Regions from separate parts of the Bradyrhizobium sp. SZCCHNS3052 genome, predicted to be linked through region 1. Evidence: riboswitches for the same ligand, from Rfam matches in the RefSeq annotation. Region 1 holds a riboswitch; the other holds the start of a gene.
The links. Region 1 has a riboswitch for cobalamin ahead of QX073_RS18215 (TonB-dependent receptor plug domain-containing protein). Riboswitches for the same ligand answer to the same signal wherever they lie in the genome.
Positions count from the first base shown of each region.

Region 2: another riboswitch for cobalamin. It lies ahead of QX073_RS11400 (HupE/UreJ family protein); the one in region 1 lies ahead of QX073_RS18215 (TonB-dependent receptor plug domain-containing protein).

Region 1 covers NZ_JAUETB010000005.1:53,683-57,892, forward strand. The annotation lists gene QX073_RS18210 (DUF2336 domain-containing protein) at 1-943, shown strand, start outside; cobalamin riboswitch at 1,227-1,445, shown strand; gene QX073_RS18215 (TonB-dependent receptor plug domain-containing protein) at 1,541-3,616, shown strand; gene QX073_RS18220 (hypothetical protein) at 3,692-4,210, shown strand, end outside.
Region 2 covers NZ_JAUETB010000002.1:707,358-711,567, forward strand. The annotation lists gene QX073_RS11385 (cobyric acid synthase) at 1-833, opposite strand, end outside; gene cobO (cob(I)yrinic acid a,c-diamide adenosyltransferase) at 838-1,446, opposite strand; gene cobU (bifunctional adenosylcobinamide kinase/adenosylcobinamide-phosphate guanylyltransferase) at 1,463-1,999, opposite strand; cobalamin riboswitch at 2,034-2,227, shown strand; gene QX073_RS11400 (HupE/UreJ family protein) at 2,346-2,978, shown strand; gene QX073_RS11405 (DUF1636 domain-containing protein) at 2,982-3,377, shown strand; gene cobW (cobalamin biosynthesis protein CobW) at 3,398-4,210, shown strand, end outside.

The sequences.
Region 1 (4,210 bases):
CAACGTGCTGTGCATGCTGGTCTCGCGGGTCGAGACCCGCGCGCGAGCCGAGCTCAGCAAGCATCTCGCGCCGGTCGACTACGCGCCCGTCGAATTGATCCAGCAGCTCGCCCGCGACGACGAGATCTCGGTGGCCGAGAACGTGCTGATGCACTCGAGCCGGCTCACCGAGCATACGCTGGTGGAGGTCGCGGCGACCAAGGGCCAGGATCACCTGATGGCGATCTCCAGCCGTCCGCATCTGACCGAGGCGGTGACCGACATCATCGTCGACCGCGGCGAGCGCCGGGTGATCCGCAAGCTCGCCAACAACCAGACCGCGCGCTTCTCCGAGTCCGGCTATTCCGGGATGATGGCGCATGCCGAGGACGACGACGAATTGTCCGAGATCATCGGGCTGCGCGTCGACCTGCCCACCAAGCACCTGCGCGACCTCCTGCGCCGCGCGACCGAAGCCGTGCGCGCCAGGCTGATGGCCTCGGCGCCGCCGGCGTTGCAACAGGAGATCAAGAAGATCCTCAAGGCGATCGCCGACGTTGCGCGCAGCGACGGCGGCCTGGTCGGGCGCGACTTCACGCTGGCCGAAGAGGCCGTCAAGCGCATGAAGGGGCTGAACGAGCTCAACGATGCCGCCATCGCCTTCTTCGCCGAGACCCGCCGCTTCGGCGAGGTTTCCGCCGCACTCGGCCTGCTCAACAACGTCCCGACCGAGATGATGGCCAAGGTGCTCGAAGGCCCGCGCACCGACATCGTGCTGATCCCTTGCCGTGCCGCCGGGCTGGCCTGGTCGGTGGTGGCGAAAATCCTGACCCACCGGCCAATCAAGCACGCCATCGACAGCGACACGCTCAAGCTCGCGGAACGCGACTACGGCCGCCTGTCGCTCGACACCGCCCAGCGCACGCTGCGATTCTGGATGGTGCACAACAAGGTCGAGAAGTGAGCGGGCGCTCACAAGACGCGATCCTCATCAGCAACGACTCTCGAGCCTTCTCATACTCCGCTGTCGTCCCTGCGAACGCAGGGACCCATACCGCGTGATGTGAATTGGCGGAAAATGTCTTGATCGTCGTCCTTCGCCACACGACCGCCGGTGGCTATGGGTCACTGCGAACGCAGGGACGACGGCTATGGCTGTCGCAGGCGGCCGGGCATCACCAAGCCGACCGGCCAGCGTTATCGCCAGGAGATCGCCGGGCGCCGGATTGACTTTGGTGCGCCCGCACTCCTACGGTGATCGCGACGGTGCCCCTCGACCGGGGCTCAAAAGGGAATGCGGTGCCGGATGCGTCTCGCAAGGGACGTGACTGAAGGCCGCAGCTGCCCCCGCAACTGTAAGCGGCGAATCTCGCGTCAAAGGCCACTGGGAAATCTCGGTCCCGGGAAGGCGACGTGGAGGTGATGACCCGCGAGCCAGGAGACCTGCCGTCAGCCGTGGTCACACGCGAGGATGCCGGTCGGGGCGTTATTGGCATCGTTTTCAGGCAAGCCTGCGAAGGCCTGCATGAGACCTCGTTCGCGGTGACGTGCCACTGACGTCATGCCGAGGTTCCTCGTGTCTCCCGTTCCCCATGCCAGGCGCAGTCGCGCCCTTCTGTCGTCGTTCTGCGTCCTCTCGTCATTCGCCCTGCTCGGCCCCTCGTCCACAGCAGCGCAGCAATCCGCCTCCCCCGACCTTCTGCCCCCGGTTGAGGTCGACCCGCCGCGCGAGCCGATCGCTCAGAAACCAGCCATCCCCCGCAGAACCGGCAACGCCGCGCATCAGCAGGTGCCGGCGGCAAAGCCGGCCGCGCCGGCCAGCCCCCCCGTCGCCGTCAGCCCGACCGGTGTCGTCACGCCAGTCGCCCACGTCGCGAATGCGATCACCGTGATGACCGACAAGGACATCGCCGGGCAGCAGGCCCGCACGGTGCCGGACATCCTGAGCACGATCCCCGGATTGAACGTGGTGCAGGCCGGCGGCCCGGGCGGCCAGACCAACGTCTTCATGCGCGGCACCAACGCCAATCACACCAAGCTCTTCATCGACGGCATCGACGTCGGCGATGTCACCAACGGCAATGGCGCGTTCGATTTCGCGCATCTGCTCGCCGCCGACATCCAGCAGTTCGAGGTGCTGCGCGGGCCGCAGAGCGGGCTCTACGGCTCGGATGCGATCGGCGGGGTGATCTCGGTGATCACGCGCAAGGGCGAGGGCCCGGCGCGCGCGACCGCCTCGGTCGAGAGCGGCTCGTTCAAGACCTTCAACCAGTCAGCCGGCGTCAGCGGCTCACAAAACAATATCAACTACGCGATCAATGTCGCGCATCTGCACGCCGGCGACGTTCCGGTGACCCCGTGGCAGCTGCTGCCTGCGGGGCAGAAGGCCATCGGCAATGCCTACGACAACGTCACCGCCTCGGCCAAGCTGGGCGTCGACCTCAACGAGGCCTGGACGCTGAACTCGGTGATTCGATACACCGACGCGACGCTGCTGTTCACCGGCGACAGCGGCTTTCCGAGCTTTCCCGACGCGGCCCAGAGCAACCACACCGTCCACCAGCTTGCAACACGCCAGGAAGCCGTGTGGTCGCTGCTCGGCGGCCGCATCCGGAACTACTTCGGCGCCAACTATGTGAACAACCGGTCGTCCGATCTGACGGCTGGCAATCCGGTGGCGGCGGTCGCGACCGGCGAGCGCATCAAGTATGACTGGCACGCGGTGACCGAGCTGGCGCCGCATAACAATCTCGTCGTCGGCCTGGAGCAGCAGACCGAGCGGCTGAAGACCGCCGACCTCTCGGCCGAGAATGGCAACAAGGCCGGCTTCGTCGAGCTGCAGACCGAGTTCGTGAAGCGCTGGTTCTTGGTGGCGAGCCTGCGCAACGACGTCAACGACCAGTTCGGCGGCCATGGCACCTACCGGATCGCGCCGGCGGTGATCCTGCCGGTGACCGAGACCAAGCTGAAGGCGAGCTACGGCACCGGCTTCAAGGCGCCGACCCTGAGCCAGTTGCACCAGGATTTTCCGGCGTTCAACTTCTTCGCCAATCCCAACCTCCGGCCGGAGCAGAGCACCGGCTACGACGCCGGCTTCGAGCAGCCGCTGTTCGACGATCGTCTCCGCTTCGGCGCGACCTACTTCCACAACAGCATCACCGACTTGATCAATTTCAACGCGACCTTCACCTCCTACGCCAATGTCGGCCTCGCGACGACCGAGGGCACCGAGAGCTTCGTGACCGCTGATCTCACCGACCGGATCTCGCTGCGTGCGGACTACACGTTCACCCGCGCGGTCGATGCGGCCACCGGCCTGCAGCTGTTGCGGCGGCCGAAGGAGAAATGGAGCGCCACCGCGACATGGGCGCCGATCGATGCGCTGACGCTGTCAGCGACGCTGCTGCACATCGGCGACTGGCTCGACGTCAGCCGCGACGGCATGACCACCGGCCTCGTCGCGCCCGGCTATACGGTCGTCAACCTGCGCAGCGACTACGCGCTGTCCGACCAGGTCAAGCTGTTCGGCCGGATCGACAACCTCTTCAACCATCACTACCAGAACCCGACCGGATTCCTCGCGCCGGGCTTCGGCGTGTTCGGCGGCATCCGGGTGGCGAGCTTCGGCGTGCAGTGACGCTGCCGACCAACCTCCCGGCGGCTGACAGAAGCTGCCGAAATGGACTACAATCGCAACAGAAGGAGATGTTCCATGACTCTCGACGTCCTCGACCGGTCTGGTACCGAGGCTCGCCTCGCGCCCGTTCCGCAACGGCACGCCGCTGCGTTCTGCTTCGCGCTGCTGACAGGGGCCTGCGCGCTGGCGAGCCTTGTGTTCGCCTGCGCGACGCCGTTTGCGGCCTTCGCCGTGATCGCCGCCGCCATGCTGCCGCTGCGCGCGGCGCTGCCGGTGATGCTCGGCGCCTGGCTGGTCAACCAGGGCATCGGCTTCGGCGCGCTGCACTATCCGGTCGATGCCAACACGCTGGCCTGGGGCGCCATGATCGGCGTGGCGGCGCTCAGCGCCACCGTTGTGGCCCGCATGGCCCTGGCGACCTTGCGCACAGCACCAGCGACGGTCGCGCTTGCCGTCGCGCTCCCCAGTGCCTACGCCGCCTATGAGCTGGTGCTGCTGGCCGCCACGCCCGCACTCGGCGGCGCCGCGAGCTTCGCGCTCCCGATCGTCGCCCGCCTCGGCCTGACCAGCGCCGCCTGGCTCGTCGGCCTCGTC
Region 2 (4,210 bases), on a different contig from region 1:
ATTCCATCTTCCAGCCGCAACGGATCGAACTCGTCGAAATTGGAGATGCGCGGGTAGGCGAGGATGACGACCTTCGGTCGCTGTCCTCCCGATGATCCCCGTTCAGCCAGGCCAAGCGCGTCCTCCGCCGGCAGGCGGCGCGCATCCGGAAAATGTGGAATGAGCCCGAGCGACGTCCACCCCGTCCGCTGCGCGATCTCGTTCATGCCCGATGCAAACAAGGCGGGGTCGCCGCGGAACTTGTTGACGAGGAAACCCGCCACGCGTGCGGCATCGTCGGGCGCGATCACCGTCTTGGTGCCGACCACGCTCGCAATCACGCCGCCCCGATCGATGTCGCCGATCAGCACCACCGGAATCTGCGTCGCCTGCGCGAAACCCATGTTGGCGATGTCGCCGCCGCGCAGGTTGATCTCGGAGGCGGAGCCTGCGCCTTCGACCAGCACGATGTCGGCATCCGCCGCGAGTTGATGGAAGCTGTCGAGCACGGCCGCCATCAGTTGCGGCTTCATCGCCTGATAGGCGGACGCCTTGGCGGTGCCGATGACGCGGCCTTGCACCACGACCTGCGACCCGATCTCGCTTTGTGGCTTCAGCAGCACCGGGTTCATGTGCACCGTCATCGGCCGCCGCGCCGCGCGCGCCTGCAGCGCCTGGGCACGGCCGATCTCGCCGCCATCAGCGGTGACGGCGGCGTTGTTCGACATGTTCTGCGGCTTGAACGGCGCCACCTTGAGGCCGCGCAATGTCAGCGCGCGCGCGAGCCCCGCGACGATCAGCGATTTGCCGACGTCGGAGCCGGTGCCCTGGAACATGATGGCCCGCGCGCTCATGAGCTCAGTACTCGATGCCTTCCTGCGCCCTCACGCCGGCCGCGAAATGATGCTTCACGAGGTTCATCTCGGTGACGAGATCGGCGGCCTCGATCAGCTCCGGCTTGGCGTTGCGCCCGGTGACGACGACGTGCAGATCGGGACGGCGCCCTGCGAGCGTGGCGACGACGTCTGCGATATCAAGGTGATCGTAGCGCAGCGCGATGTTGAGCTCATCGAGGACCAAGAGCCGGATCGACGGATCCGCCATCAGCTCCTTAGCCTTCGCCCAGGCGCGCTCGGCCGCGGCGACGTCGCGCGCACGATCCTGCGTCTCCCACGTAAAGCCTTCCCCGAGCGTGTGCCACGACACCTGATCGCCGAACTTCTCGATCGCCTTGCGCTCGCCGGTTTCCCACGCGCCTTTGCCGAACTGCACGACGCCGATGCGAAAGCCGCGGCCGAGTGCGCGCAGCATCAGGCCCCACGCCGCCGTCGATTTTCCCTTGCCCTTGCCGGTGTGAACGATCAGCAGGCCCTTCTCCACGGTTTTGGAGGCGACCTCGGCATCCTGCACCGCCTTGCGGTTCTCCATCTTCGCCTTGTGGCGTGAATCGTCGGCGCTTCCGGTCATCGGCATTGTCTCCTCGTCACTTCAACGTCAGCGGCAGTCCCGCCGCCATCAGGATCACGCGATCCGCTAAGGCCGCGACGTCCTGGTTCAGTCGCCCCTGGGCATCGCGAAAGGCGCGTGCGAGCGCGTTGTCCGGCACGATGCCCAGTCCGACTTCGTTGGACACGGCCACGATCGGGCCATGCGCGTTCCTGAGCGCGTCGATCAACTCGGCTGATCTTGCCGCCACGTTCATGTCGGCGAGCATCACGTTGCTGAGCCAGAGTGTCAGGCAATCGATCAGCATCGGTACGCCCGATTCTCCGCTTGCCCGGACGAGACCCGCGAGATCATGCGCCGTCTCCAGCGTCTGCCATCCCTCGGCGCGGCGCGCCTTGTGCTGGGCGATCCGGTCGGTCATTTCGGCGTCGAAGGCCTGCGCGGTCGCAACATAGGTCCAAGGCGGCGGAAGGGCGGTGACGAGGGCCTCGGCATGGCGGCTCTTGCCCGAGCGCGCACCGCCGAGCACCAGCGTCAGGCGCGGCAGGGCGGGATGCGGCGGGGCGGGGACCATGGGGACGATTCCGATTGACGGGCTTTGGTGCGACCCGTATCTAACAGATGACGGTTCTCCGAAAGGAGAGATTTAGGGAACACGGTGCGGGTTCTTGACCCAAGGCCGTGGCTGCCCCCGCAACTGTAATCGGCGAGTGTGAGGCCAAGACACCACTGGGAAACCGGGAAGGTGGCTTCATGCGGTGACCCGAGAGCCAGGAGACCTGCCGTCGACATTGCTGTTGGCCGACCCGTCGCGCGGGGAGTCGCGATGCTGGTTCTGATCCCGCCGGGATGGGCGGGGTGCCGTCGGATGCAGCGCATCGTCCGGTCCTCTGGGGAGCCGGCAAGCGACGGAGACGGCCATGAAGTTGACCCGTACCACGACCTTTGCAGCCGCGAGCCTGGTGCTGCTCGCCACCGATCCCGCCTTCGCGCATCACATGATGGGGGGCAAGCTGCCGCAGACGTTTGCGCAGGGGATGCTGTCCGGCCTCGGCCATCCTGTCATCGGAATCGACCATCTGGCGGCGATCGTGGGCGCGGGCATCGTTGCAGCGCTTCTGGGCCGCGGCTTCGCGCCGGTGCTCGCCTTCACCACCGCGATGATCGCGGGCGTCGGCCTTCATGTGGCCAAGGCCAACATCCCGGCTGCCGAGCTGCTGGTCGGCCTGACCACCGTCGTGGTTGGGCTGGTGGTGGTGATGCGTGGCCGTTTCGGTGTGCTGCCCGTCGCCGGCCTGTTCGCCGTGACCGGTCTCGTCCATGGATATGCGCTGGGCGAATCGATCGTCGGGGCCGAGAATACCCCGCTCGGGGCCTATCTCGTCGGTCTGCTCGTGATCCAGACCATCGTCGCCGCCGGCGCGTTCCTCGGCACCAGGCTGCTGTCGGCGAAGGCCAAGACGGCTGCGCCGCTGGCGCTGCGGCTCGCGGGCGCTGCCATCGTGCTGGTGGGTGGGGTCGCCGCGGCGACGGCGGCCGGCGTGATCGGCTGATTGATGACCGCATCCGAGACTGGTGAGACGACGCTGTTCGTCTGCGTCACTTGCCGTTCGCAGGGGACGGAACCTACGCCGCCTGATCAGCCGCGGGCCGGAGCCCGTTTGCTCGCCGCGATCGAGACGTTGCCGACCGCGCAGCGCGCCGGTGTCACCGTTGTCGGTGTCGAGTGTCTGTCGAACTGCAATCGTGCGTGCACGGTTGCGGTGACGGCGCCGGGCAAATGGACCTATGTGCTCGGCGCGCTCGATCCGGATCTGCATGCGCGGGATGTGCTGACATTTGCGCAACTGCATCAGCGCCATGACGCCGGTCTGCCGGCCTGGCGCGAGCGTCCCGAATACATTCGCAAGAACACCGTCGCGCGCGTGCCTGCGCTGTCAGCGCCACGCTGAAAACGAGAGATCGCATCGCCATGACGAAGTCGTTCGCCAAGACGCCTTGCACCATCGTCACCGGTTTCCTCGGCGCCGGCAAGACCACGCTGGTGCGCAACCTGATCGAGACCGCGAACGGTCGCCGGCTCGCCATCATCGTCAACGAGTTCGGCGATGTCGGCATCGACGGCGACATCCTGAAAGGCTGCGGCGTGCCGGACTGTCCGGAGGATCGCATCGTCGAGCTGTCGAACGGCTGCCTGTGCTGCACCGTTGCCGATGATTTCGTGCCGGCGCTCAGGAGCCTGCTGGATCAGAAGGAGCCGCCCGAGCATATCGTGATCGAGACCTCGGGGCTGGCGCTGCCGAAGCCGCTGGTGCAGGCCTTCAACTGGCCGGAGATCGCGACGCGCGTCACCGTCGACGGCGTCGTTGCGGTCGTCGATGGTCCGGCGGTGGTCGCGGGACGCTTCGCCGATGATCCCGAAGCGCTCGCCGCGCAGCGCGCCACCGATGCGTCGCTCGATCACGACAATCCGCTGGAGGAGGTCTACGAGGACCAGCTGCTGTGCGCCGATCTCGTCGTGATGAACAAGAGCGACCTGATGAGCGAGGAGCAGCGCAAGGATGTCGCCGCCGAGATCGCGGCGAAGGTGCAGCGTGCCGTCAAGGTGATCGCGACGGAGCACGGCAGGCTGTCGGCTTCGGTGCTGCTCGGGCTCGGTGCCGCCGCGGAGGACGATCTCGCGGCCCGGCCGTCGCATCACGACAACGAGGCCGAGCACGATCACGACGATTTCGAGAGTTTCGTGCTCGACGTTCCGGCGCAGGCTTCGCCCGATGCGCTCGTC